One region of the Psychrobacter sp. TB55-MNA-CIBAN-0194 genome, then DNA from elsewhere that is predicted to be linked to it. Evidence: predicted binding sites of a transcription regulator. Region 1 holds the regulator's gene; the other holds the start of a gene.
What was found. Region 1 encodes PhoB, which activates phosphate uptake and scavenging genes when phosphate is short. Its sites were predicted from a motif close to TGTCATNAANCTGTCATAA; they were not measured.

Region 1 (15,275 bases):
ATTTTTGCCGCACGAGGCACACCGATACAATCGACAACGCAAGGTATCGTCCGAAAAGTGGGGGAAAACAATTTGGGTGGTCGCGTGGTGGTCATCGTTGGACCTGGAGGCGCAGGACACTACTATGCACATTTAGAGGACTATGCCGATATTGCTCCCAACGACTGGGTAAATGCTGGCGATATCATTGGCTATGTTGGTGATAGTGGCAATGCAAAAGGCACACCGCCCCATGTCCATTATGGAATATACATAAATGGTAGTGCTGTGAATCCGTATCCATTTTTGCAAAAGAACTAGGGCATATTATCCGTCTATAAGTCAGTAATATTTCTGGTCTTAACTCGTCGGAGCAGATCGAACGTAAGCTGTTGGAAATACCATGCTAAATGTGGAGCCAACCCCTTCTACCGAATCAATTTGCAAGTTGGCCTCATGTTGATACAAGACATGTTTTACAATCGCTAAGCCCAAACCCGTACCACCTGTGGCACGACTACGGCCTTTGTCAATGCGATAAAAACGCTCCGTCAAACGTGCGATATGCTGCGGTGCAATGCCAATACCATTGTCCTCAACAGCAAACTTGCAGCCTTCTGACGTCTTGGTCCAGCTGATAGATATGTTGCCACCTTTTGGGGTATATTTAATGGCATTGATCACCAAGTTGGACAACGCGCTATTTAGGTACATCTCTGAGCCTTGCAGCCCGTCATAAGTATCTATCTGCAAATGAATGGTATGACCATACGATTGGTTATATGCTTGCGCATCATCATAGACATGAGTCAGCAGCTTGGTCATATCAATATATGTCAGCTCATGAGCTTCTTCGATTTCAATACGAGATAACAGGAGCAAGTCATTCACAATTCTATTCATGCGAGCCGTCTGCTGAGTCATTAACTCAAAACCACGACGCCAATGCGGCGGCATATCTGGCTGATGTGAGAAGTTTTCTAAATACCCCATCATGACGGTCAGTGGCGTACGCAATTCATGCGAGACATTCCCGACAAAATCACGGCGCATCTCTTCCAAGTTATGCAATCGTGTCACGTCGTAAATAATGAGCAGCTTTTCATCACCGAAAGGTGTAATTTCACACTTTAGATAGCGCTTAGCATCTCGCCATGATTCTATATGAACACCATCATTAGGTGTCGTGATCGACTGATAATATTGACGGAATTCGGGGGCGCTGATGAAGTCAAAAATGCTTTGGCCTTTATCCATTACTTGCAATAATAGCAAATCCTCTGCCGCTTGATTCCACCACTCTAAACCATCATCGTCATTGAGTAAAATCACCGCATCTCGTAGCGCTTGTACGGCGCTGCTGATTTTTTTAAGTTGACCCGTTGCATTTTGCTCAGAGGTTGGCTCTAATGTGCCCTGTTGATTATTTTCTATTGGCATAGTATTGCTCATCTATTGTCCTTACCACTATTCGCTATATTGAGTCACGATTGCCAAGGCACTTTTATTATCAATTAATTGGGTTCAATAAAGCTAGAAAACCGATAGCCTGTACCACGAACTGTCTGTATCAACTTATCACAGTCATGTGGGCGTAGTAAGGTGCGCAAACGCTTGATATGTACATCAATGGTTCTATCCTCAATATAGACGTTGCCACCCCATACCTGATCTAGCAGTTGTGTCCGCGTATAGGCACGCTCTGGGTGACTCATAAAGAACGCTAATAATCGATACTCAGTGGGGCCAACCTCGATGACTTTGCCTGTGGCTGTCACACGCTGACTCTTTGTATCTAGGCTCAGACTGCCTATTTCGATAGGCTTATCACTACTGAGTGCACTACTACGGCGTAACACTGCTTTGATTCTTGATATCAATTCGCGTGTCGAAAAAGGCTTGGTCATATAGTCATCAGCACCCGCATCAAGGCCGTGAACTTTGCTATCTTCTTCCCCTTTGGCCGTCAGCATAATGACTGGTATCTCAGAGAGCATCTCATCGTTTTTGAGCATTCGGCAAAAATCCACGCCGCTTTTATCTCCGGGCAGCATCCAATCTAACAAAATAAGCGCTGGCCTATGATCGACGACTTGCTGATGCGCCTCTGATACATCAGCTGCCTGCAAGCTATCAAACCCAGCCATTTCTAGTGTCATTACGATCATCTCACGAATCGCAGGTTCATCTTCAACAATCAAAATTTGCTCACTATACATACGGTATTCTCAGCGTTAGATGACGAAACTCAACTTATAAACAAGGCGATAGGCGCTCGCTATATTTTATCTATTAAACGGATTAATTATGACAGCTTAATGACATTTGTTTGAAATGCCTTATCTCTAATATTGAATCCGATTGTTTACTTTACCTCTAATAAAAAATTCAGCGGCCCGTCATTGATGCTCGATACCTGCATATCAGCGCCAAACTGTCCAGTGGCCACATTCATATGTTGAGTTTTGGCATAATCAACCAATTGTGCGAACAACGCCTGTGCCATATCGGGTGCCATTGCACCACCAAAGTCAGGGCGACGACCTTTATCAGTTTTTGCCATCAAAGTGAACTGTGATACTAATAGCAATCCACCGGCTACTTGCTGGACGTTTTTATCTAATTTACCATATTTGGCAGGGTCATCATCATTTTCAAAGATGCGATAAGTCAGAATTTTATCGACCATTCTCTGCGCGCTGTGTAGCGTATCATCATGACCTAAGCCAATATATGCCAACACACCTTGCTCGATGGTACCGACACAATGTTCATCGATGGTAACACTCGCACCCTTCACTCGTTGTATAAGTGCTTTCATTTACTGACTCCTTACAGATTATGCTCATACAATAACATGCTGTCCATGATAAAATGCTGCCACTAACTTGCCCATTAATTATTACATCAAACTCTATTTTGGTAACCTCATTATGAATTTATTCACCACCTTGCAACAGCTTGTCCCGCAGCAGCAGCTAAGTAAAGTTGCAGGCCGTCTAGCCGCAAGTCGCCACCCTTACGTCAAACGTACTTTTATCCGTAGTTTTGCTAAGGCTTACAATGTTAGCTTGGACGAATATGAGCGCCAAAGTCTCAATGCTTATGAAAGCTTCAATGATTTTTTCACTCGTGAACTAAAAGACGATGCTCGCCCTATCGATACCACTGCTGACGGCATCGTCAGCCCTGCGGATGGTATTATCTCTCAACTCGGTCAGATTGACGACCACAAATTACTCCAAGCTAAAGGCCGCTACTACGATGTCGGGCAGCTACTTGCTAATAGCGAAGATGGCCATTATTTTGCTGATGGTAGCTTTGCGACGGTTTATCTAGCACCAAGTAACTATCATCGTGTCCATATGCCATTCGCGGGAACTTTGACTAAGACCCGTTACATACCTGGCACGCTGTTTTCAGTCAACACGACCACTGCAGCTAACATACCTGATTTGTTTGCACGCAATGAGCGTTTGGTTTGTATGTTTGATACTAAGTATGGCAAAGCAGCCGTGGTGATGGTCGGAGCGATGATTGTCGCTGGTATCGAGACGGTAGCGACAGGTAAGATTTCGCGTACTGATGATATCCAAGGAGCCAACCATGACATGAGCTTTGAGAAAGGCGATGAGCTGGGCCGTTTTTACTTAGGCTCAACCGCCATTGTCGTACTACCAAAAGCCGCAAAAGCTGCTTGGCAAGACAGTATGAAGGCCAATAGTGTTGTACAAATGGGACAATTATTGGGCAGTGCCGACACCAAATAAATGTAATACTGACTCACAAAACAAGAGCCGCGAAAAATAAAAGCCCCGTTAAGCGTTATGATTTACGCTTAACGGGGCTTTTTATTGATTACTTTTTACTAATTATTAAAAGTAACGACTCATAACTAAGGCGCTTCAGTATTAAAATATATTCAAAGCACTTTAATATCGAAAATGCTTATGAATAGGATAAGCAAATAGGATATTTTCCTCTTGCGTACCACTACCGATATTATGAATAATCATCGGTGTGCCATCATCAGCTACCTTGTCCGAGACAATGCCTATGTGCGGCAAATTATCTTTTGGCAAACGCCATGACACGATGTCTCCGGCTTGAAAGCTGTCCTTGTCCGTAATCGACAATGTCTGCCCATGACGCTCAAAAAACACTTCGAGATTGGGCACACGGCGGTGATCGATGTTTTTATCTGTCGATTTCAGTCCCCAATTCTTTGGATAGCTTGACCAGTTAGACTTCATGTCATGATTGACCAATTGCTGTAGATCAATGTTTTGCAGACGATACGCTCTGATGATGACATCAGTGCAGACACCACTTTCTATCGGCACATCACCACGCGGAAACTCTAATTTACGATAAGCGGGATCATAACTGGTGGTAACCCCAATTTGCTTTTTGGCATCGTGCGCCAACTTACTACCACTACTGATGGAGGTTGCGGCTTGAGCCATTTGTGCCAAGCCTAATATACTGACCAAGACCAGCGATGTACATAATGTTCTATAAGTTATAGATAATCTCATTTAACAATCTCTTTTTGGTTGAACCAATCACCAGTACTGTAGCACGTGCAAATGATAGCTAAGTTGCAAAATGTTTAAACAATCATCCTGTCCCTTTACAAATCAATCAACCACCCTTGCTGAGTCGCGTATTTGATATTTTCTGATAACCAGTCATGAATGCTAGGAAAGCTGTCTTTGATAAATGCATGCGCACCGCTCACTTGCGAGCGAGTGATACCCAGCTCAATCCATGTTTTTCCTTCGGTATTTAGATTGAGTAAAAAAGGCAATAAACGATCAATCACTTTTAGCAGTTGAGTTTCTTTGCTATCGCCTGTCTCTTGCTCTTCCCAAACTTCACTTAAATTCGCAATACCATTACCACGTTCAGCTTGTAACCGAACAATACCTTCACGCTCTTCTACGTGTGCAGTGCTACGAGTACTGGCATACAAAAACGTATCGCCCGCATCAATCTCACCCAAATCATGTACCAGCGCTAACTTCAATAACTTTTCATGATTGACATCTAACTCAAACTTCTCAGCGATGGACCAACATGCCATGGCCAAATGCCAAGAGTGCTCAGCAGAGTTTTCTAAGCGCGTGGTACCCGTCACATAGCTGCGACGATTGACACGTTTGAGCGCATCCAACTCTAATAAAAAATGGGTAACGTCATTTATATCGATATCTACAGCGCGCGTTGAATCGGCTGATAAAATAGGCTTGGTTGATGACATAGTTATCTCTATAATTTTTTAAGCAAGTTTAGAACTTTTTTCTTATTTTTCCTAATATATATCATACATTCTACTAGAGCTAAGACTGATTACAGCGGAAGTTTGCCTTTCGTTATCAATACTCATAAAAAAATAGCGCTTTATATCATAAGCGCTATTTTTTGAGACAGTCTAAAGAGAATTAAATATTTGAAACCATCATTAGCCCATTATAGTCAATCAATTCTATGACATTGGTTATTTGATCAAATTGCTAATGGTTTTGAACGCAGGGTCTTCACTGCTACGGCATAGTTCAAACAGAATGGTTTCGACCGTGGTAATCACTCCACCTGCCCGGCGAATACGGCGAATGGCTTGCTTTTTATCGTAAGGAAAGCGTGAGCCAACCGCATCTCCAATGATGACCGGTTGCATACCGTTATCGAGTAAATCGAGTGCGGTTTGCAGCACACAGACATGCGCCTCTACCCCAAACAATAAAACAATGCTGCGATTCTGCTGTGCTAGATAGTGCCATGAGTCATTGTTGTCGCAAGCGCTAAACGTGACTTTCTCAAAGCTTTTGGCATTAGTGCCTTCTAATATTTCACGTATCTCCGGCAATGTATCGCCTAGACCTTTTTTATACTGCTCATTGAGCATGATAGGAACATTCAGCGCTTGCAGACCTTTGATAAGCGTCACTGTTTTTTTGACGATATTCTCATGATCATAAATATGCGGGGTAAGACGCTCTTGCACATCAATAATCATGGCTTGCGTATTTTCGCGAGCGATTCGATAAGTACGATCGGTAATCATAGTAGACATAGCACACTCCTTGTACAACTGACGTTTATAATTCAAATCCGTTTTAGTTTTATCATTGTTGAACCAACTCTTATTTAGTCACAGTTTTATGAATGCGTCAATGGAGATAAACTTAAATAATCGCTATTTTGCTTTTGTGTGTCTAATTTGGTGCAGTTGGCATCAAGTAGAACTTACTCTTTTGGTGTGTTTCCAGAGTCTTTGCTACCTTCAGCCCATTTCCCTAAGTTATGTGCTTGGCAGCTGTATTTCGCCATTCGCGATGCAGTACTTTCACTATTACCATTATCCAATGCTTGCTGATAATTTTTCATATAAATACTGTCCGTTGGCTGACAGTTACTGCTTGTGGTAGCACATCCAGCTACTACAAGTATACCCAAAGATAATAACCCCATTCCCAATAAATTTTTCATATTCACTCTAAAAAGTTATAATAATATGATTAAAAACTAATTAATCGATTTTGATCTCAATAAAAAAAACTCTGCACGAGTGCAGAGCTTTTATTAGAATCAATTCAATAAATCAACAATTACACACGCTCAATGATAGTAGCAATACCTTGGCCAAGACCGATACACATCGTCGCTAGACCGATTTCAGTATCTGACTGCTCCATTGCGTTTAGCAAGGTAACCGTGATGCGAGCACCTGAACATCCTAGTGGATGACCTAATGCAATCGCGCCACCATTGATGTTGACGATGTCTTGCTTGTCCGTCAAGTTCAATGCTTTAAGTACTGATAATCCTTGAGCAGCAAATGCTTCGTTTAGCTCGATGGTTTGCATATCATCGATGCTCATGCCAGCACGCTTAAGTGCTTTTTGAGTCGCAGGTACAGGACCATAACCCATAATAGCAGCATCACAACCAGCCACTGCCATACTACGGATACGAGCACGAGGTTTTAGACCTAGCTCTTTGGCTTTTTGTGCGCTCATGACTAGCATCGCAGATGCACCGTCAGACAATGCAGATGAGGTTGCAGCAGTAACCGTACCACCTTTTGGATCAAACGCTGGACGTAGCTTTTGCATTTGTTCCATCGTCGCATCTGGACGAATCACTTCATCGACCGTGCATAGTTGCAGACGACCCGCAGCATCATGACCTTCGATGCCGATGATTTCATTGTCAAAACGACCTTCGGTAGTCGCAGCCCATGCACGGCGATGTGACTCAAGACCAAATGCGTCTTGCTCTTCACGAGTAATGTTATTCATACGGCCTAGCATTTCAGCAGTCAAGCCCATCATGTTTGAGGCTTTTGCGTAGTGCTTTGACGCTTCAGGGTTTAGATCAACACCATGCATCATGCCGACGTGACCCATATGCTCAACACCACCGATGATGAAAACATCACCTTGGTTGGTCATGATTTGCGCAGCAGCAGTGTGAAGCGCCTGCATAGAAGAACCACACAGACGGTTAACCGTTTGGCCACCCGCTGTCTTTGGAATACCAGCTAGCAGGCCGATGTTACGACCGATGTTTAGGCCTTGTTCTAGTGTCTGGTTGACACAACCCCAGATAATGTCTTCAACGTCGCGTGGGTCAAAGTCATTACGCTCGACCAATGCACGTACCAATTCAGCAGACATGCTATCAGCGCGAACATGGCGGAACATACCGTTTTTCGTTTTACCCATCGCTGAGCGTACGCCATCTACGATGACCACGTCTTTTGGACTTAAAATTGTCATACTATCTTCCTTTTCAATTTTTATTGTCAGTGTAGTCAGCTCAATTTACTACTATAAACTCGTCAATCTCGCTTAAAGTACAATAGGTACATTTGCGCTCGATTTCATTGTACTAGTATTAAATTGCACCAACTATAATCGTACGTTCACGAGACGATTCATGTCTCAATTGCTTTCATGCAAAAATAGCAAACGTACGGCACTTCATCCTAGTAGTGACTGCCTATTACGCTGTTGCGTAAAAGGTCTCGCCCGCTGCTGCCATGTCGCGAATCTTTTGCGGGGCTTCATAAGCTTTGCCAAGATATGCATATTTTTCACACAGTGCCAAATAATTCTCTAGACCCATTTGGTCGACATAACGGCAAGGGCCACCGCGGAATGGCGGGAAACCTACGCCCATAATCATCGCCATGTCAGCTTCAGCAGGCGTGCTCACGATGTTGTCTTCTAAGCAACGTACTGTTTCATTACAGAATGCAATCATGGTGCGATCAATGATGGCTTGATCGTCAAATTCTTGCTTTTCGCTATCTGTGGTGGTTTTTAGCAGCTCATAAGTGGCTTCGTCAGCAACTTTCTTTGGCTTGCCGCGTTTGTCCATTTCATACTTATAGAAACCAACACCATTTTTCTGACCTAGGCGTTTGTTTTCATATAAAAGCTCAATAGCACCTTTATAATCAGGCTTCATGCGATCAGGGAAACCTTCTGCCATGACTTCTGCGCCATGAACACCAGTATCTAGACCGACGACGTCGATTAGATAAGCAGGACCCATTGGCCAGCCGAATTTTTCCATGACTTTATCGACATGAGCAAAGTCAGCACCTTGCTTAAGTAGCAAGTCAAATGCGCCAAAGTATGGGAACAGAACACGGTTAACTAAGAAACCTGGACAGTCATTCACAACTACTGGCACTTTACCCATTTTAGACGCTAGTGCAACGGTGGTCGCAACCGCTTCTTCAGATGATTTCTCACCGCGGATAACTTCAACCAATGGCATACGATGTACTGGGTTGAAGAAATGCATACCAACGAAGTTTTCTGGACGCTCAAGCGCTTCTGCTAGGAACGTAATAGAGATGGTTGAGGTATTTGACGCTAGGATACAATCGTCTTTTACCAAGCCTTCGACTTCTTTTAGTACCGCACGCTTCACGTTTGGATTTTCGACTACCGCTTCGATAACAATGTCAGTTTCAGCAAAATCGCCGTAGTTAAGCGTTGGACGGATACGGCTTAACGTTTCACCCATTTTTGCTGGGGTCATTTTGCCGCGATCGACCATTTTACCAAGTAACTTGCTGGCTTCGCCCATACCAAGATCTAATTGCTCAGACTTGATATCTTTCATGATGATTGGCAAGCCTTTGCTGGCTGCTTGATAGGCAATACCGCCACCCATGATACCAGCGCCTAGTACGGCTGCTTCATTGATTTCATGTGCTTTTTTGCTGTGCTGTTTTGCCAGTTTTTTGACTAGCTGATCGTTTAAGAACAGACCTACCAAGCTTTCTGCTTGTGGGGTTTTAGCCGCTTTTGCAAAACCAGCTGCTTCTACTTCGATTGCTTTGTCACGTGGTAAATTCACGTGCTTCTCAATCGCTGCGATCGCTAGCGCTGGTGCTGGGTACTGCTTAGGATTTGCTTTAGCAAAGATCATACCTTTGGCACTGTTGAATGCCATGGCTTGCTCAAGCTGATTTAGCTTAACAGGAACCAGTTTTTCTTCACGTTTTGCTTTCCAATCAAGCTCACCTGAGATACATTTTTTGACCAAGTCAATCGCTGCATCTTGCAAGTCGTCGGCAGGGACCGTCGCATCAACCAAGCCTAGCTTTAATGCTGCCAATGCTTTTTTAGGAGCGCCAGTCGCGATAAGCTCAAGTGCATTATCGATACCGATAATACGCGTACTACGAACCGTACCACCAAAACCTGGGAAGATACCCAATTGAGTTTCTGGTAGACCGATAATCGCTTTGTCGCTCATGACACGGTATTCACACACCAAGGTCATTTCACAACCACCGCCCATGGCAGCACCATTAATAGCAGCTACTTTTGGAAACGGTAAATCTTCAAAACGATTGAAAGCGTCATTGACATGAACGACCCAGTCTTTGATCTCACTTTCCGACTTCTTAAAAGAACCAACGAATTCTGTGATGTCAGCACCAGCGATAAACACGCCTTTGGCTGAAGTAACGATAAGACCTTTTACGTCGTCCGCTTTTTCTAGCGCGCTAACCGCTTCACCAAACTGCTTATTGGTCTCAGCATCAAATTTGTTCACGCTCTCATTTTCGGCGTTGTACTGCATATTGGCGATGCCATCCTCTAGCATTGTCACCGTGATGCGATTTCCTTGGTATACCATGTGGAACTCCTTTCTATTGTAATAAAAACGATGTAATAAAATTTATGACTTATAAAGTTTATAACTTATAAAGCTACTTTTTAGACTGTAAAAAATAGCCGGTTATTGTTAGTAAAGTAAGTAATAGCACTAATTGACCTGTACTCTCATCATGACAAACAAAAATAACGTCATCATGACAAAAAGCATGGCAGATTAATCAGTGAAGATGTCTTTATTATCTAGCGCTTATCATTATGTATTTATGGCTATGTGCTCATTATTGTTTCTTTAACACAAATAAATACGGCGCTTCATTTATATAATTTCTTTCAAGGTAATGCTGTTGCAAGTGTTGGTGTTATAAATACTGACTGATATTTGGTTTTATATGAGTTATCCACTTAGTTTAGATTCCGGTATAAAACCCATGTTTTCATCATCAGACTATCTCTACGCCAATTAGTGTAGGGGATTATGACCCTCACTGTCACAAGCTAATACCATACTCGCAAGTCACTCTTAAGTCGATAGTAACCCTTTACCTAGTGACAAACGTGCTTTAAGTGAGTAAATGTACACTGAAATTTATACTGTGAGTGAACTTATTGGTACTTGTCGCTCACTCCTGACCATCTTTCACTCTTATAACAACACATTCACCTTTGAAGTTAAATCGCCTATACGTAACGAGGACTTGTTGCATTATTTCCAAACTTTCAATATTAAAACGTAAAAAAATGGGCATTAATCAGACCCACAACATAAGCACTATAATCGTTCATGCTACACTAACGATAATTTTATTACTCTTCTAATAAATGGTTGGATTATGACTGTTTCTTCTACGCCAAGCGTTATGCCTACTAGCTTTAAGTCTTTTAATTTCTCTGATAACAGCACCGATAGCAATGCCGATAACAGCACCCAGCAATTCCATAGTGCTGTGCGTGCCCAATTGGCGCAAGACATCGATGTGCTGTTTGCTTATGCCGATCTACCAAGCCCATTGTTGGATGCCTGCCGTTATGTGATGACTGGCCAAGGTAAATTGGTACGTCCACTGCTGGTCGCCAGTGCTTTCGCCAACGTGAATGATCACAGTGATAAGAATATTGATAATAAGTTTGATAAAGATACTGTAGTCAGCGATGACTTAACATCACTATTAGAAAACGACTCAGATTATGATATGGCGCGCCGTGCAGCGTTGGCAGTAGAGCTACTGCATACCTATTCGTTGGTACATGATGACTTACCGTGTATGGACGATGATGACCTGCGCCGTGGTCAGCCGACGGCTCATATCGTCTTTGATGAAGCGACAGCGCTGCTAGCAGGGGATGTGCTACAAACGCTCGCCTTTGAAGTATTGACCGCAGAGCTGCCTACCTTTACGCCTTATGACTCAAATATTGCAAGCCAACTGCTCGCTATATTTGCGCCACGTGCCAGACGTATGGTCTCCGGTCAAATGCTGGATCTCAATGCAGAAGCCAGTGACAGCATCACACAAAGCGATTTGGAAGCCATTCACCGTGACAAAACGGGTGCATTGATTGAAGCGGCCATGCTCATGGGCGGCATCTGTGCTGGAGCAACCGCTCCGCAGCGCATGGCACTACAAGAATGTGCTCAGCATATTGGTCTAGCCTTTCAAGTTCAGGACGATATTTTAGATGTGACCACCTCTACCGATACTCTTGGCAAGCCTGCCGGCAGCGATGAAAAACTGGATAAATCTACTTACGTAAAATTCATGGGTGTGGATCAGGCGACCGACTATGCACAATCGCTGTTTAATGATGGGCGTGCAGCCATCATTCGCGAAATGAGTAATGGTAATTTGAGCAGTCATGAGCAAACAAGTAGCACCGACAACATTGACACAGAAAATGACGCGCTATTGGCACTGATTGAGTGGCTATGGTCGCGTAAGAAATAGTGTAGCGAACAGCCACTGAGTAAAAACAGATCAGCAAATTTTATTACCCAAACGGCAGTGAGTGGTCAACATGGACAGTAACCCTACCCCGCGTATTTATCTTGGCACTGGTGGCTATAGCGATACCGATTTGCTCGGCACGCTGTATCCTACTGGCACAAAAAAGACAGATTTCTTACGTGAGTATGCCAAGCAATACGGTGCGGTGGAGATTAACAGCAGCTTTTACGCACCCATTGGACAAAAAGCGTTCGCGGGTATGGTCAATAAAGCCTACGTGCAAGCCGACAGTCAGTTGAAGTTTGCCGTCAAACTGCATCAAGACTTTACTCATGCACGCAAAGGCACTGCCGAACACGCACAAGCATTTCTAAACGCCTTATCTCCACTTATCGAAGCAAATGCTCTAGCGCCATTATTACTCCAGTTCCCACACGGCTTTGATCGTACTCGCGAGCATCGTCTCTATCTAGCAGAGCTTGTCAGTTGGTTTCAAGACTACCCACTCACCATTGAGTTTCGTCATAACGCTTGGCACACACCGCAAGTGGTCGATAGCTTTCGGCAGCAAGGTCTCATTTGGTGTAGCGTTGATTACCCAAAGGTGAATGGCCTGCCACCGTCACGATTGATATTTACCGAACGCACTGGCTATCTGCGTATGCATGGTAATAATCTAAATTGGTGGGAAGCGATGAGTGCGGCTGATCGTCATGATTATCACTATAGCGAAGCAGAGATGCAGGACTGGGCGCAAGCGATTGCCAATCAGCGTCAGCATTTCGATACGTTATATATCTTCTTTCAAAACACCACTAAAGCACATGCCTATTATAATATTGCGATGTTACGTGAGGCATTATCCGCTCACCATTTTGAGATTTTTTAAACCAAAAACTGTCTAATTTGATAGTAAGTCATTACTCACACTCAAATAAGAAAGCAAATAAGCAAGCAAATGAAAAACCACACAAGTAGATAACCATGGATTCACTCAGTCAGATTGTTTTAGGCGCTAGTGTACAAGGTGCGGTACTGGGTAAATACCAAGGACGCAAAGCCTATCTATACGGGGCCATGCTGGGAACCTTGCCCGATTTGGATGTCTTAATACATTATCCTGATCCCATCAGCAATATGACGTATCACCGTGGTTTTAGTCATTCGCTAATTGTCTTGACGGCAGTCGGCATCGTAGGCGCATTGGCAATTAGCCGCTATCATGCATGGCGCAACTTACCACTACCTTACTCCACTGCGCGCTTGGCAACGGCCATGACGCTGGCGCTCACGACCCATCCACTTTTAGACAGCTTTACGGTCTATGGCACGCAATTACTGTGGCCGCTACAAGAGTCTTTATCGCTGACGCCTTTTAGCATTGCCTCGATGTTTATCATCGATCCACTATATACGTTGCCACTGCTCATCGCCATGATTGTAGGGCTGATAAAAGGCAGCAAGCTTGGTATTTTTAAAACTGGTGTATTAGTCCACTGTCAACGGTTTGCCATTTGGATGTTGGTTATCAGTAGTGGTTATTTGATGCTGTCATTAGGGCTAAAATATCACGCGCAAGACAAAGCTGAGCAAACGTTAGCAGCTGCCAAAATAGGCAATATAGCCCGTATTAAAACCATGCCTGTCCTACCTACTATCCTGATGTGGCGTACGGTCGCTGAAGACGATCAAAACAGATTGGTTGAAATACGCGGTAGCGTTTTAGACAGTCGCTTGCCTGAGTATCGCTATCTGACGCAGTATGATAACTCGCAGACACTACGGGCAAACCTACCAAAAGCGAGCCAGCCCTATGCACACAGGCTGGATTGGTTCTCTGGTGATTGGACAGGCTACCGAACTCAAACAATGCTTGATGACGCTGTTGAACCTCACAAACAAGACGTCCAGTTGGTCGTTGATGACCTACGCATGATGGCAGGCGACACGGCATTCTTTAGTTTTGTATTGGCCAATAAAACAGCACAAGGGTCACCATGGCAATCTATTACACCTATAGACGCGCCTATTGTCAAAGTTGACGGCGAACCTGAAGTATCGCGTATTGAATTGGTGAAACAAGGATTTGTGAGAGTGTTTGATGAGTCGGTTGTGGATAAAGATGGTGGCTGGATTTTGGTTGAGCATCATGATTGAGTAAGAATCAAACCTAATTTTTAAATTTAAAAATATAAAACCTTAGCAACTAATTAAGTATAATATGAAAATATCCAAACAAATAACGAGTAAGATCTATGAAATTAGCAGTAATAATAGGTGTAAGTGAATATCAGCACTGTGAATCGTTAGCTGCTTGCAATAATGACATTGAACTAATAAAAAATATTTTTGAAAAACTAGATAAATTTGACGATATTTGTGTGATAGATCAATCCCCAAAAGCATTTGAAGCAAAAGCTAAATTAACAGAATTTATAAACAAGTATAAAAATAATGAAATTGAAGAATTTGTTTTCTACTATACAGGTCATGGGGCTAGATATGACGATGACTTCTTCTATGTTTTTTCTGATTTTAAGGAAAAAAACAAAGAAGCGACAAGTCTAAGAAATACAGAGCTAGACGGTCTCATAAGGAACCTGAATCCTGAGCTCACGGTTAAGATTGTAGATGCCTGTTATTCTGGTTCTACTTATGTGAAGTCTGATTCTGATATAGAACCATTTTTAGAAAAGTCAGCAAAAGACAAAGGGCTAAAAAAATTATACTTCTTTCATTCATCGAACTCTAATGAAACATCGCTTGCTTTGCATTCTTATAGTTGTTTTACATACAGCTTCTGTAAATCGATAACAAAAAGAGAAGGTACAATTAGATATAGCGATATTATGTCCTCCGTTGCTGATGATATGGGTTCAACAGGATATCCAAAGCCAACCTTTATTGTACAAGCTGATTACGTTGAAAATTTTGGTAAAATTGGACTTGAATTAATTTCTTATGTTAAGAAAATGCTAGGAATTTCAGATACATTTGAAAACGATAGCTTTCAACCAGTCAAAAACGATAATGCTGATAATTCTTTGTTATCTTTAATCAATCAAAAAAGCTACGAAGAGTATTGTACCTACGAAGAAGCTTCATCTAATCTCGAAATTATTAGAGATAACCTTAAAAATGAGTTTTGGTCAAAGGATATTAATACATTATTTGAAGTTGAACAGACAGAAATCGAAAACAC
Region 2 (15,275 bases), on a different contig from region 1:
TTGCTGCATATTATGAGTGACGATGGCGATCGTATAGTCTTTTTTAAGATCTTCAATCAAATCTTCGATAGCACCCGTCGAGATAGGATCAAGCGCGGATGTCGGCTCATCGAGCAATAACACTTCAGGCTTGGTCGCGACACTTCGGGCGATACATAAGCGTTGCTGCTGTCCGCCTGATAAAGACAATCCAGAAGCCTTTAGTTTGTCTTTTACTTCTGGCCATAATGCAGATTTTTTGAGTGCCCATTCCACGCGATTGTCTAGCTCAGCCTTGCTTAACTTCTCATAAAGGCGTACCCCAAAGGCGACATTGTCATAAATCGACATTGGGAATGGGGTTGGTTTTTGAAAGACCATGCCGACTTGGGCGCGTAGCAGATTCACATCGACGTCTTTACCCAAAATATTATTGCCATCAAGGTTGATACTACCTTCGGCACGCATACCTGGATATAGGTCATACATACGATTGAAGGTACGTAGTAGCGTGGACTTACCACAACCTGATGGACCGATAAAGGCGGTTACTTTTTTATCAGGGATATCGATATTGATGTTTTTCAGTGCTTGGAAATCACCATAATAAAAATTTAAATCACGAATCTGCATTTTTGCCGGCGGCATATTTTGCGGGAGATCATGAAGTGTTTGTTTGGTTAGGCTGGCAATATCGGGTTGCTGCATTTGTGTACTCGTAGACATGGATCGATTCAATAAATTGCCAGTTGTCGTATTGAATGTATCAACCGTGCTTTTGGTGCGTGTTTTGCTTGCGACATCATTCATAATATTATCCAACCTAGCTTAATTGATTTCGTATAAGTGTGAGTAAATGCTTGGTATCTTCGTGCTGTGTCATCTGACATCAGGCTTTATTTGACCTGACCTCTACTACCAATGAATCTCGCCAAAATATTGAGTACCAAGACAGAAGTAGTAATAAGGAGCGCCGCTGCCCACGCTAAAGTGTGCCAATTATCATAAGGACTCATCGCAAACTGGTAGATCGTATTTGGTAAGTTGGCAAGGGGTTGACCCATATCAGTGCTGAAATACTGGTTATTCAGCGCGGTAAATAGCAATGGTGCTGTCTCACCGGTGATTCTCGCAAAGGCCAATAACACCCCAGTCGTAAGTCCTGCTCTAGCAGCTTTGATCGTTACTTGAGTAACCATCTTCCACTTAGGTGTACCCAATGCATAGGCTGCTTCGCGAATGCTATTAGGAACCAGATTCAGCATATTCTCAGTGGTACGCACGACCACAGGAATGACGATGAGCGCCAATGCCAATGCGCCCGCCCAACCAGAGAAACTTTGACCTTTTACCATAAGCGCATAAATAAACAGACCGATGACAATAGATGGTGCCGATAACAAAATATCATTTAAGAATCGCGTGACTTTACCAAGCATGCTACCTTGAGAAAACTCAGATAAATAAATACCTGTCATCAGTCCGATAGGTGCCCCGATAAACAATCCTGAAAACGCTAACATGACTGAACCGACAATCGCGTTGCGTAACCCGCCAGCACTCATCGGTGGCGGTGTATCAGCAGTAAAGATAGGCAGTTGCACCATGCCCTGAAAGCCTTCCACTAAAAGCGTAAGCAAAATCCAAAACAGCCAAAATAAACCGAAAACCATCGCCGCCATAGCAAACCCTAGACCCACTTTATTGGCCCAGCGGCGCTTATTATATAAGCTTCTGTTATAACGCCCTTCAAAACCTGTGTTCAGCGGTGACGGTGCATTGATTGCGTTGGTAGCATTGTTAGAAGGCATAAAATGTGTTTCCCGTATTTTTATCAATACCAATAACCATCGACACTTAACTGATTGATTCACTCGAACTGACTCAATCAAACTAAGGCAATCTAGCAACTAGCGATTACCTGCTTTTTTATCCATACTCATGAGCATCAGCTTAGCGAGCGATAGCACGATGAAGGTAATGACAAACAAGATTAAGCCCAGATGTAGTAAGGAAGCCAAATGTAGCTCACTCGACGCTTCTGCAAATTCATTCGCCAAGGCTGACGTAATCGTCACGCCTGACGTAAAGAGACTTGGACTGATGTTGAAGGCGTTACCAATCAAGAAAGTGACTGCCATCGTCTCGCCCAATGCACGACCCAATCCCAAAATGACGCCACCTACCACACCTGCTTTGGTATAAGGCAGGATAATCTTGAACATGACTTCCCAAGTGGTCGCACCCATTCCATAAGCCGACTCTTTCAACAGGTCTGGTACAACCGAAAAAACATCACGCATGGTGGCTGCGATAAACGGAATAATCATGATGGCAAGTACAAGGGATGCTGTGAACATACCTAGTCCCATTGGCGCACCTGCAAATAGTTTACCGATGATAGGCAGTGGGCCAATGTGCTCAATGAACCATGGCTGAATGTGATCACCAAAGAAAGGCGCAAAGACAAACAATCCCCACATACCGTAAATGATAGAAGGGATACCAGCCAATAGCTCAATAGCGATACCAAGGGGCTTTTTTAAGAACTTTGGGCACATCTCAGTTAAAAATATGGCAATACCAAAGCTGACTGGAACCGCAATTAAGATAGCAATAAACGATGTCACTAACGTGCCGTAAATAGGCGCTAATGCACCATACTCATTGGCAACTGTATCCCAGTTATTACTGGTATAAAAACCCAAACCAAATGCTTGAATGCTCGGCCATGCGCCGACTATCAATGAGATTAAAATACCACCTAAAGACATTAGAACAAGAATGGCAAAAGCTTTGGTTGCATTAACAAACAAAAAATCGTAACGTTTTTGTTTAGCCAATTGGGACCTTAAATCATTCATAAGTGTCTCAGCATTGAATAGGGTTGAGTCAAAATATTAGAAATCTTTATTGGGTTTTATCACAGCAAGCTTAGGCTCAAACTTACTGTGATAAAACCTCTCAAATAACTACCGGAGAATAATTACTCGAGAGGGTAACTCGTAACGTGCTAAAGCCGATTTAGCAGATACCAGTTACTGAGCTGGCTTGTAGACTGGTTGTCCATCGCTACCTTTTACGTCATTCCATTTGGCTTTGAATAAGGCAACAGCCGTATCAGAGAATGGAACGTAATCTAGTGCCATGGCATCATCGTCACCTTGGGTATAAGCCCAATCAAAGAAGTTCAGTACGCCAGCCACTTGCTGAGGATTCTCTGGTTGTTTATGTACTAAAATAAAGGTCGCAGCAGCGATAGGCCATGCTTGCTCAGTCTCAGAGTTGGTAATAACTTTATAAAAGCCTTCTTGCTGTGACCAGTCGATATCACCAGCCGCTGCAAAGGTTTCTGCAGAAGGTTGTACGAAGTTACCTGCGGCATTTTTCAGCGCTGTGTGTGACATTTTATTTTGCTTAGCGTAGGCATACTCAACGTAGCCGATAGAGTTTTTCATACGGTTTACGTAGCTTGATACGCCTTCGTTACCTTTACCGCCCGCACCGGTAGCAGAGGTTGGCCATTTCACAGTCTTATCAACGCCGACGCTGTCTTTCCAGTCCGTTGACACTTTTGCTAAATAATCAGTGAAGTTAAAGGTTGTACCTGAACCGTCTGAGCGGAATACGGTAGTAATAGCAGCATCAGGCAAGGTCAAATCTGGGTTCATTGCTTTGATAGCCGGATCATTCCAGTTGCTAATTTTGCCCAAATAGATGTCTGCTAACGTTGTACCGTCTAACTGTAATTGACCAGGCTCAACACCATCGATGTTTACGATAGGTACAACACCACCGATAACGGTTGGAAACTGAATCAAGCCTGCTTCGTCTAACTCTTCAGGCGTCATCGGTGCATCAGAAGCGCCGAAATCGACAGTTTTTGATTGAATTTGTTTGATACCACCAGATGAGCCAATTGATTGATAATTGACTTGACCACCAGTCGCACCATTGTAGTCATAAGACCATTTGGCATAGATAGGCTGCGGGAACGATGCGCCTGCACCCGTGATGTTCATTGCGATATTCTCAGCAGATTTAAAACCTGCTGTAGAAGAAGATGCTGTCTGAGTGGTTGCCTCAGTGCTGACAGCGCTACTATCAGCAGCTGACTCTGTCGTTTCAGTCGATTTATTACATGCCGTAAGCACTAATGTACAACTAACGGCCACTGCTAATAACGAATAACGCATGTAAGACTCCTAAAGTTTAACAACGATACAAAAAAGCATTGTTTGTGACATGCGTGCTATCTTGACAAGTTTTTATGACAGTTTAATGACAACCTTATGAATCTTTCATTTGCTGTAATAAATGTGCAATTTGAAAAGTCTTAGAAGAATAAAGATGCGCCTACTTATTACAGCGCATTTATTAAGTAATAATTAAAGAGCGCTTATCGAAGGGAGTTCATATTCTGTGCTTATCACAGATTTGAAATCTGCTATGTAGATGAAACACCTATGGCCAAATACCATTAGCCCTCATAGCAGAATTTTGTTAGTATGAAGGTGATTCACAACACTGACAGACTCGGGGTGCGGTGTATTATTGGCTCGCTTTACTAAACTTGCTTTATTAAAGTCATCGCCTTGATACATTCGCTGAGAGATCACCCGCCGAACCTGATGCGGTTAGTACCGACGCAGGGAAGTCTTAAGCACTTTGTTATTTATAGCAAGGGACGTGCAGAAATGCCTTTTCATCTTCATTACTATCTTAGTGTGTGTGATGTACTACTAAATAGTGAAGAATGATACAAAGCTGCGTCCAACGTTTGATGAGTATCACTCACGACTATATCACTCAGTTTTAGTCGCGAATGATGCTCATGAACTGAATTTGCCAAAATTACAAATGCTACCCCCGCAGCTACTGGCGGTGTTGATTTTATTCAAAAACCAACACGCTAGGACAGCATATGACGACTTCTAATGTACAAGCAGCAAAGACCCATATCCCAGCTGACAATACTCTTCTGACTTCAGAGCCAGCTCAAACGACCAACAGTAAAGCCGATAAAAAAGCAGACGCGCTAAAAACGCCTGCTCATCGCACAGCAAGTGATGCTCGCTTCGAAGAAGATGCCCGCGATTTGCACCGGATACTTCCCGCCTCTCGTAAAGTTTATATCGAAGGCTCACGCCCTGATATTCAAGTGCCCATGCGCGAAATCACCCTTGACCCTACTCCTATACAGGGCGTTTCTGAAGGTGAGTGGGAGCAGAACCCACCATTTTATGTCTATGACACATCAGGTGTTTATACCGATCCCAATGTCGAGATTGATTTGACAAAAGGCTTGCCGAAACTACGTGAAGGCTGGATTGCTGAGCGTGGGGATACCGAACAATTAAGCGGATTGTCTAGTTCATACGGACTGGCACGCGCCCGCGATATCAGTACTGCCAACCTTAGATTTGCTCATATTGATAAACCTCGCCGTGCCAAAGAGGTCGATGGCAAAGCTGGCAACGTCACGCAAATGTACTACGCACGTCGCGGTATTATCACCCCAGAGATGGAGTACATCGCCATTCGCGAAACACAAAAACAGCATGAGCTGACCGATATGCGTCAGCACGATGGTGAGAACTTTGGTGCTAACACGCCGACGGTTATCACCCCTGAATTTGTGCGTAGCGAAGTAGCGGCAGGTCGCGCGATTATTCCAAACAACATCAACCATCCAGAATCTGAACCGATGATTATCGGACGCAATTTTTTGGTGAAAATCAACGCCAATATCGGTAATTCAGCACTAGGTTCTTCTATCGATGAAGAAGTGTCTAAAATGACATGGGCCACGCGTTGGGGTGCGGATAACATCATGGATTTATCTACTGGCAACCATATTCACGAAACCCGTGAATGGTTGATTCGTAACTCGCCAGTACCGATTGGCACCGTACCAATTTATCAAGCATTAGAAAAAGTCGACGGCGTGGCAGAAGACCTGACGTGGGAAATCTTCCGTGATACGTTGATCGAGCAAGCTGAGCAAGGGGTGGATTACTTCACCATTCATGCAGGTGTGCTGTTAGATTATGTGCCAATGACTGCCGGACGTCTAACAGGCATTGTATCGCGCGGCGGCTCTATCATGGCGCAGTGGTGCATGGTGCATCAACAAGAAAGCTTCTTGTACACGCACTTTGAAGACATCTGCGAGATTATGAAAGCCTATGATGTGGCCTTTAGTTTGGGTGATGGTCTGCGCCCAGGTTGCTTGCAAGATGCCAATGACGAAGCGCAATTTAGCGAACTCAGAACCTTGGGTGAGCTGACCAAAGTGGCATGGGAGCATGATGTGCAGGTGATGGTTGAAGGACCTGGGCATGTGGCAATGAACCGTATTAAAGAAAATATGGATTTGCAACTTGAGCTGTGTGCTGACGCGCCATTTTATACTTTGGGGCCATTAACGACAGATATCGCGCCGGGCTATGACCATATCACCAGTGCTATAGGGGCTGCGATGATTGGCTGGTTTGGTACAGCCATGCTCTGCTATGTCACACCAAAAGAGCATTTGGGTCTACCCAATAAAAAGGATGTTAAAGACGGCATCATTACTTACAAAATCGCGGCTCACGCTGCTGATCTTGCTAAAGGTCATCCAGGTGCGCAATCTCGTGATAATGCATTATCTAAAGCCCGTTTTGAATTCCGCTGGGACGATCAATTTAATCTAGCGCTTGACCCAGATACGGCACGTGAGTTCCATGACGAAACGTTGCCAAAAGACGCTCACAAAGTTGCCCACTTTTGCTCGATGTGTGGCCCTAAGTTTTGCTCGATGAAAATCACTCAAAACGTACGGGATTATGCGGCGGGGCTGAATAAAGATGCCACTAATCAAAAAGTCACGTCTTAAACGGGTAACTTTACGGATGCTCTTCATCTGATTTAAGACGTGGATACTGAGCTGGTTCATCAAGTTGGTGAAGCCAGTGCTGAGGAAATTCGTCAAGGCATGGCGGAGATGACCGAAAAGTATAATAGTGAAGGACGTCAGTTGTATAAAGAGGTGTAGCGCTTTACTTACTAGAAACTGATTAACTTAAAAAGCTTGAATCCAACCACTGGGTTCAAGCTTTTTTTATATTCTTCCTTTTAATCTCTATAAATGCCACAAAGCTAATCACCAGATAGATAGGTGTCAACACCATATAACCTAATGGCAGGACCCAAATAGAGAATAAAGCTCGACTTTCTCCCGTTGCACCTTTACCAATGACTATGTCCGTTACCAGTAGAAAGATATAGTAGGCTATCAAACTAAGAAAAGGGACTAGGAATCCGCCGGTCAGTATAACGACCCAACGATTCTCAGGCTGAGTTTCTTCACGTCGACTCATCATGAGTAAATGTAATATACCTAGCGCAAACAACGCAATGAAAGCTATAAATGGCGAGGCTGCCGTTAAAACCTTAGCCAATGGACTCAGTGGTTTCTGAATAATAAAATCAGTCTCTTTCGCAAGATTATCGTTGAAATATAATGGTTGATTCACCGATAATGCCGCTTCTTCATTATCGATATTGACAGTGACATGGTCAGTATCACCATCAAAATTTAGAGTGACCGTTGAACCTTGAAATAGCTGGCTCTGTGTATCACTCTGCTGCATAGGCTTTAAGCTATATGAATAGGTATGTCTTGCCGTCCAATCACTACCATAATAGTGTGGATGGGCATCATAAGTAGCTATGACAGTGTGCAACCCTTGTGATAAATCTACGTTGATATATTTAGACTCTGCTCTAAACGTTTGACCGTCTGTATCTGTAGGCGAGTAATAAAAGTCAGCCGTATCAAGCACCGTATCATCTTCGGCAAGTACCTCAACAGGCACTGATTGACCATCTATAGAGATTTCGAAATCACCACTTTGCTCAAACTATCCAAACCATCGAACACCTCAAACACTAATGGGAATTGCAGACCTTCACGATTGTTATATAGCTCATAGGTTACCGTATAACTATCATTATTAGTATCTTCTATAACGTCGATGTCGACCGACTCTGATATGACATCAATACTCTTATTGAAATAAGCAGCACTTGCCCAAGTTCCTGAATAGGTGACTGGTTCCATAGCTTGGCTAGAAACAGTCCAACTTAGTAACAACAACCCTATGATAGTAAGTCGAAACACAATATCTCCAAGCTTTATTAAAAATAAACACAAGTTTACTATTCATTGATAATAAAAACTATAAAAAAATCCCAGTAAACATGACATTTACTGGGATTACAAATTCGCTTTCAATCTTTAACTTTAACCCTTCGACGCCTCATAAATCTCTTCGATTGACGCATCAATGACACTGGTAAATGCTTCATCACTCTGTTGCTTACTCAAACCTTCAGTAAAGGCACGTGAAAAGCTCGCAATCATACCTGGGTTTTGCTTAAGCTTATTACAAGCATCGGTACGGCTATAACCACCCGACAATGCCACGACTTTCAATACTTTTGGATGATCAATCAGTTCTTGATAAAAACCAGATTCCTCTGGTAATGTCAGTTTGAGCATGACTTTCTGCTCATCGTTCAAACGCTCCAGATTATGCAAAATACTAGTCTTCAATATAACTTCGCACTCATGCTTTTTGCTACTATTGATATCTACTTCAGGCTCAACAATGGGCATCAAACCTTTTGAGATGATCTGCTTTGCGACATCAAATTGCTGCTGCACGACTAGCTCGATACCATCGACATTTGGCTCATAGATTACTGAGCGCATTTTAGTACCAAAGACGGGATAATTTTTTGCTTTGTCTAATAATAGGTCTAAGTTCGGCATTGGCTTCATAACTTGCACACCATTCATTTGCTCAGCCAACCCTTTATCCACTTTTAAAAATGGCACGATATTCTTATCTTCCCATAGATAGTTAGCCGTTGATTTGCCATTGACCTCACGCTCCATGGTATCTTCAAATAAAATCGCGCCAAGGACACGCTCGTTATCAAAAGCGGTGCAAGTCATCATACGGGCACGCATCTCATGGACTAAGTCGAACATAGCTTCGTCATTGTCATAATCATCACTTGTGACACCATAGTTTTCTAGCGCCTTTGGTGTGCTACCGCCACTTTGGTCAAGTGCTGCGATGAAACCTGAACTGGTTTTTACGCACTGTAATTGTTTTTCGTATTCCATTAAGAGTGCATCCTATTTTTATTGATTGAGGTCAAGTGTCACAAAACCAACTGCTTTTTGTCAACTTATATCAGCCTTGCTGTTTGTAGACAACCTTAACATAGGACGCTCTTTACGCCTATATCTGATCGGTTAACGCTTTCATAAAGTCGTCATCACACTCACGTCTTTAGAATAACTTTTTATGCTAAAAACAGTAGCGCCACACAACAAATCGCTAATAATAAACCTAATACATTAATACGATTAAGATGCTCTTTAAAAACCCCAACACCAATCAAAGTGGCGACTGCGATAACGCCAACATTCATACCAGTAAAGACGATACTGGGAGAGTCATGCATTACTTGATGGGCCCGTACATAGGCATAGATATTACCCATATTAAGCGTACCTAATAACAGTCCTGCCGCAAGCGCATTTCCTTGCCAGCGCACGCGAGTAACCAGTAAATAAATCAGCAGTAATAAACCTGCTAACCCAAAACTGACAAATAGCGTGAGTGGAAAAGCAGTGCCTTGTTTGGCAACCTGCTTGAATAAGATATCAATGATGCCATAGCCCGCCCATACGCCAAACAACCAAAGTGGAGTACGTTTAGCGTGCTGACTAATCTCAGCATGCTGTGGACGATAGACCAAAGCTGCTAATGCCAGAAATCCTAACGCCAATCCCAATATATGCGTACCCGTGATCAGCTCACCAAACAATAAGAAAGAGGCCACGATAGGAATAATTAATGATAGACGCTGTGCTGCATCGGTCGCGACCATACCCACTGCTTCGATTGTCCGACCAAGGATAATGAACACAGCAGGTAGCATTATACCGAGAGCGCCAATCACACCCCATGCGCTACCAAGGGTACTCATCCCGCTTATATCTGGTTTTAGCAAAAGCCAAGTTAATAAACAAGCCACTGGATAACCAGCAACGATGGTCTGACGTATATCTATGTTTTTTTGCCGTAAAATCTTTAATAACACTGAAACAGCGACGCTACAAAACACCGCTATCGTTAAATACACCATGAGTTTTTACCTTGTTAAACGACTATTTTTGCGTGATGACTTTTCAAAAAATCAGAAAGTTCAAAAAAATAGCAAATTCAAAAACCAGAAAGTTTGCATATGAAATTTGAGCTGCCGAAAAGAGTAGAATAATAACATGTAACAAAATATTTTTGCGTAGCTATCAATTGAATTGAGGACAAGACCTAATAACTAGGGCGTGTCCTCATTTTAAAAATGGGGATGAAAATGAGATAAATCGCAGTCAAACAAGGAAAATAGCGCAGATAATATCGAGATATTAGTCAGCTATTTGACGCTGTTTGGCAAGATTTAGCCATTTTTAACCCATTTAGATGACTATCGATTGAATTGAGGACACGCCCTAATTGACCTATACCGTTCAAATTACAATTAGCATGCAGGTCTAATTGTGAAGTTTGCTAAAATAGCGAGCAATCCTAATAACTAAAGTAACGATTCAAAACAACGAGTGATACCGTTGATTTTGGCGTACTGCTATTGATGTTTTATGACTACCTATGAATACTCTATTTCGCTTTTTTGAAACTCGCCTGCCTGCCTTCCCTGATTCCCCTATGCCGCTACCCTCACCTCGTGATGGCATGCTTAAATTTCTGTGGGTGTGTACCAAAGGTCTACGCGGTTGGCTACTGCTATTTATGCTGTTGTCAGCAGGTATTGGTATCTATGAAGCGATGCTGTTTGCTTGGATTGGTAATATCGTCGACTGGCTTGGCGTATATACACCGCAGAATTTATGGTTAGAAAAAGGCGATATGCTGCTGATGATGCTAGCAGTCATGATAGTCAGCCCATTATGGATTGCCTTATCATCGTTCATTCATTTTCAGACCTTGCAAGGCGTGTTCCCAATGCAAATGCGCTGGCGTTTTCATCAGCGTATGCTTGGGCAGTCAATGCAGTTTTATCAGGATGAATTTTCAGGGCGTGTCTCAGCTAAAGTAATGCAAACGGCACTAGCCGTGCGTGATACCGTGATGACCGTTACCGACATGTTTATGTATGTCTCTGTCTACTTTATTACCTCGGGTATTATTTTATTCAACTTAGACAGCTTACTATTAATTCCATTTATCATCTGGTTCGTCTTGGTTGCCCTGAGCATTTGGTACTTTATTCCTAAATTAAAACACACTGCCATTGTTCAGGCAGATGCCCGTGCATTGATGGTTGGACGGATCACTGATGCTTATGCCAATATCATGACCGTCAAGCTATTTAGTCATTCACGCCGGGAGCTAGGTTATGCTAAGAATGCCATGGGGCAGTTTCTAGGCACTGTCCATGCACAGATGCGCTGGGTCAGCTATCTAGAAGTCTCGACTCATCTTATCAGTGTTATTTTGGTCAGTAGTACTGCTGGTATTGGTCTATATCTATGGCAGCAAGGAGACGTCGGTGTGGGCGCATTTGCTGCTGCAACGGCGATGGCACTACGTTTGAATGGTCTGACACGTTGGATTATGTGGCAAACTGCCAGTTTATTTGAAAGTATCGGTACGGTACAAGATGGCATGCGCACATTATCAGCCCCACAAACCATTGTCGATCAGCCAAGCGCGCCCGCCCTAGATGTATCTAAAGGTCGTATCGTGTTCGATGACGTAGATTTTAGCTATGAAAGTAATAACAGTGCCGATAATATCGAAAGCCAAAATATAGACGAAGCAAAGTTACCAGCAACCTCTACTATCAAACTTCTCGATAACTTTTATTTGGACATCGCGCCAGGTGAAAAGATAGGTTTGGTTGGCCGCTCTGGTGCAGGTAAATCAACGTTGGTAAATTTACTATTACGCTTTTTTGATGTTGATAGCGGTAAAATCCTGATCGATGGTCAGGCGATTGATGCGGTTACTCAAGAGTCTCTACGCCAACAAATCGGCATGGTCACCCAAGACACCTCTTTATTACATCGTACCGTACGCGAAAACATCGCTTACGGCCGTCCTGATGCAACCGATGAAGAAATCATTACGGCTACCAAGCAAGCCCAAGCTTGGGACTTCATCAAAGACTTATATGATGATAAAGGCAATGTTGGTCTTGATACCCAAGTCGGTGAACGTGGTGTCAAACTCTCTGGCGGACAACGTCAACGTATTGCCATCTCACGTGTTATGCTAAAAAACGCGCCGATTTTACTATTGGACGAAGCAACCAGTGCACTTGACTCTGAGATTGAATTTGCCATTACCGAAAGCCTGAATGACATTATGACTGGCAAAACAGTCATTGCCATTGCTCATCGTCTCTCTACCATTGCCGCACTTGATCGACTGGTCGTCATGGATAAAGGTCGAATTATCGAGCAAGGCAGTCATGATGAGCTATTGGCTCTACACGGTGTCTATGCACGGTTATGGCATCGTCAAAGTGGTGGCTTCTTAGGTGAAGACAGCTAGGGCGTGTCTTCAATTCACTCGATAGTCATCTCAATAGGCTAAAAGTGGTTAATTCTCATTAAAAATCAGACACAAGGAGGTGTTTACCTTATGAAAGCATTTGCAAAAAGTATTAATATTAGTGGAAAACAAGCGCGCTACTATAATCTTAGTCGGCTTGCTCCGTCGGTACCATCAAACACTGCCTCACGTGTACCGGCACACTTTTATGGTGGCAATAGCTTCACTGTTGGCACCTATCTACCACTACTAGGTGCTTTGGCAACTAACTTTGACATCAAATCCCTAGCCTTACGCGGCTACTGGTACGACAAACCGCAACGTCGTCGTCTAACGCGCGAACAAGATGCCGAGATACTTATTGAATTCCTAGAAAGAACACAAGACAAGCCTGTCGTTGGTATTGGCCATTCGCAAGGAGCAACTTCCACTGCAATCGCGGCGGCCAAACGCCCGGAACTGTTTTCACAGCTATATTTAATAGAGCCTGTGACGTTTACTAAAAGACAAGCCAGACTATATAACCTATTGCCACGTAAGCTTCTGCTGAACCGTGAGCCTTTTAAGAGCACGCTAGTCAAACAATCTATCTGGTCAAATATCGATGATTATTATGAGAGTTTACGCGAGCAACGTGCCTATCGACGTATCAGTGATGCACACTTACGGATATTCGCTGAGCAAAGCTTAATCAAAAATCCTGATGGCAGCTATACCTTGATATTCGCGCCCGAGCAAGAGCTCGCCAATTATTTTGGCGCCCCTCATATTGATAGCGCACTCAAGCAGCTTAAATGTCCTTATACGTTGATTACTGGCAAGCCCACTTTGTTTATCAATGACAAAGTGCGTAAGCAGTGGCGCAAATTCGTACCGGACAACCGTATAATATCCCTATCAGAATATGGTCATCTGTTGCCGATGGAAGCACCTGAATTATGTGCTCAAATCATCAATGAGAACTATCAAAGTAGCAAGTAAGCGTATTTATGACTGACCTCTTCTCCCCTGCACCGACTGACAATCTATTGCCTTATAATGGTAATGTGAACGACTTCGGTGTTGTTGTTGAGAACTGCGACACTTTGTATGATCGCTTATTAAATGAGTTACCTTGGCAATCTGATATCGTGACATTGTTTGGACAGACTCATATCACCACACGTCAAATCGTTTGGATGGGTGAAAGCAATACTACTTACCACTACTCTGGACAATCACGCTATGCCACTCCATGGACAGACTCTGTGTTTCACGTGAAACAATACATCGAGCAACAGCTATCAAGTATTGGCATCGATACTACTTTTAATTCTTGTTTACTCAATTATTATCCGTCTGGTACTGATGGTATGGGCTATCATGCAGATGATGAAAAGGAATTGGGTGCTCAGCCAATTATTGCTTCACTCTCTCTTGGTGCCACACGCAAATTTATCTTAAAGCATAAAAAAACCCAAGATAAAGTCGAGCTTCATCTTGAGTCAGGTCAGTTAATCGTCATGCATGGTGATACGCAAAAATTTTGGAAACACACCATTACAAAAACCAAAACCGTTGCAGCGGGACGTATCAGCCTAACGTTTCGACAAATACTCTCTCATTAGATTAAATATAGTCTAGAGCGTGTCTTAGCTTACTTTCAAAACAATCTTGCCGAAAGCATCGCCTTTTTGTAGCTCATGGTGAGCCGCAACCACGTCAGACAATGGATAAGTTTGCTGAATACGTAACGTCAACGCACCATCTGCAACAAGCTGTAAAACTCGAGCCATGTCCTCACCACTACGCTGCGACTTATAACCTGCCACATTTAAGTTCTTTTGGCTGCCTGCTTCTTTAAGCTTATCAACCCAAATCGTTGGTAATACATAGACATCACCTTCAGACTTCATGACATCAAGCGCTCGCATACCTGCTTCATTACCGACTAAATCTAGTAGCACATCCGCTTGCAGCTCAGGGAATGCCTCATCCTCAGTATAATCAATCCAGCCAGTCAGCTTAGATACATCTATCAATTCATCAAGCTGGGCGTATTTTTCTGGTGAGCAAATTACCGTCACCTTGATATTATCTTGCGCCACTTTATTCATTAGTAATTGAATCAATAAATGTCCGACGCCGCCTGCTGGAGCATTGATCACCACATGCTCACCGTCTTTAATATCTGCAAACTCTACAAACTGTATCGCCGTCTGTCCGATACAAGGCAATGCACCTGCTTGCTCCAATGTCACTGATTCTGGCACTTTTGCCAGTAGCTGGGCATCGACTGCGACATACTCAGCATAACCACCACCATTGAAAGTCAGCGCAGCAACTTGATCGCCAATACTGAAATGCTCGCTATTACTATCGACCACCACACCTGATACATCGAAACCTAAAATAGCTGACTCATTATTATCGAATTTTTCTTTTTGGATAGCGGCAGCACCCCAACCTTTTCCTTGACGTGTTTTATAATCGACAGGGTTGATACCAGCATAAGCGACTTTGACTAATACTTGGTTATTTTCTAATACAGGCACAGCGACATTGTCTTGGTAAATCATCACTTCAGGTGTACCGAACTCATTGATGAGTACAGCATGTTGGGTCGTTAGTAGTTGGCTATTAGACATCGTTATATATCCTTATATATTATCGGGC

Region 2: pstS (phosphate ABC transporter substrate-binding protein PstS) is a predicted target of PhoB. The motif match lies at 4,248-4,266, and genes of this name have one in related genera.

What each region holds. Positions count from the first base shown of each region.
Region 1 is NZ_JBEOOW010000012.1:39,163-54,437, forward strand. It holds gene AAEY75_RS13230 (M23 family metallopeptidase) at 1-300, shown strand, start outside; gene phoR (phosphate regulon sensor histidine kinase PhoR) at 340-1,431, opposite strand; gene phoB (phosphate regulon transcriptional regulator PhoB) at 1,494-2,198, opposite strand; gene dtd (D-aminoacyl-tRNA deacylase) at 2,345-2,800, opposite strand; gene asd (archaetidylserine decarboxylase) at 2,913-3,749, shown strand; gene AAEY75_RS13255 (DUF1287 domain-containing protein) at 3,912-4,517, opposite strand; gene AAEY75_RS13260 (HD domain-containing protein) at 4,613-5,242, opposite strand; gene AAEY75_RS13265 (isochorismatase family protein) at 5,480-6,055, opposite strand; gene AAEY75_RS13270 (hypothetical protein) at 6,229-6,369, opposite strand; gene fadA (acetyl-CoA C-acyltransferase FadA) at 6,591-7,763, opposite strand; gene fadB (fatty acid oxidation complex subunit alpha FadB) at 7,990-10,149, opposite strand; gene AAEY75_RS13285 (polyprenyl synthetase family protein) at 10,961-12,073, shown strand; gene AAEY75_RS13290 (DUF72 domain-containing protein) at 12,144-12,962, shown strand; gene AAEY75_RS13295 (metal-dependent hydrolase) at 13,058-14,230, shown strand; gene AAEY75_RS13300 (caspase family protein) at 14,329-15,275, shown strand, end outside.
Region 2 is NZ_JBEOOW010000003.1:128,955-144,229, forward strand. It holds gene pstB (phosphate ABC transporter ATP-binding protein PstB) at 1-627, opposite strand, end outside; gene pstA (phosphate ABC transporter permease PstA) at 876-1,790, opposite strand; gene pstC (phosphate ABC transporter permease subunit PstC) at 1,890-2,843, opposite strand; gene pstS (phosphate ABC transporter substrate-binding protein PstS) at 3,018-4,175, opposite strand; TPP riboswitch at 4,507-4,651, shown strand; gene thiC (phosphomethylpyrimidine synthase ThiC) at 4,904-6,859, shown strand; gene AAEY75_RS04865 (hypothetical protein) at 7,074-7,841, opposite strand; gene AAEY75_RS04870 (hypothetical protein) at 7,853-8,146, opposite strand; gene AAEY75_RS04875 (fructose bisphosphate aldolase) at 8,270-9,160, opposite strand; gene AAEY75_RS04880 (EamA/RhaT family transporter) at 9,343-10,191, opposite strand; gene AAEY75_RS04885 (ABC transporter ATP-binding protein) at 10,713-12,620, shown strand; gene AAEY75_RS04890 (alpha/beta fold hydrolase) at 12,711-13,601, shown strand; gene AAEY75_RS04895 (alpha-ketoglutarate-dependent dioxygenase AlkB family protein) at 13,610-14,227, shown strand; gene AAEY75_RS04900 (NADP-dependent oxidoreductase) at 14,252-15,247, opposite strand.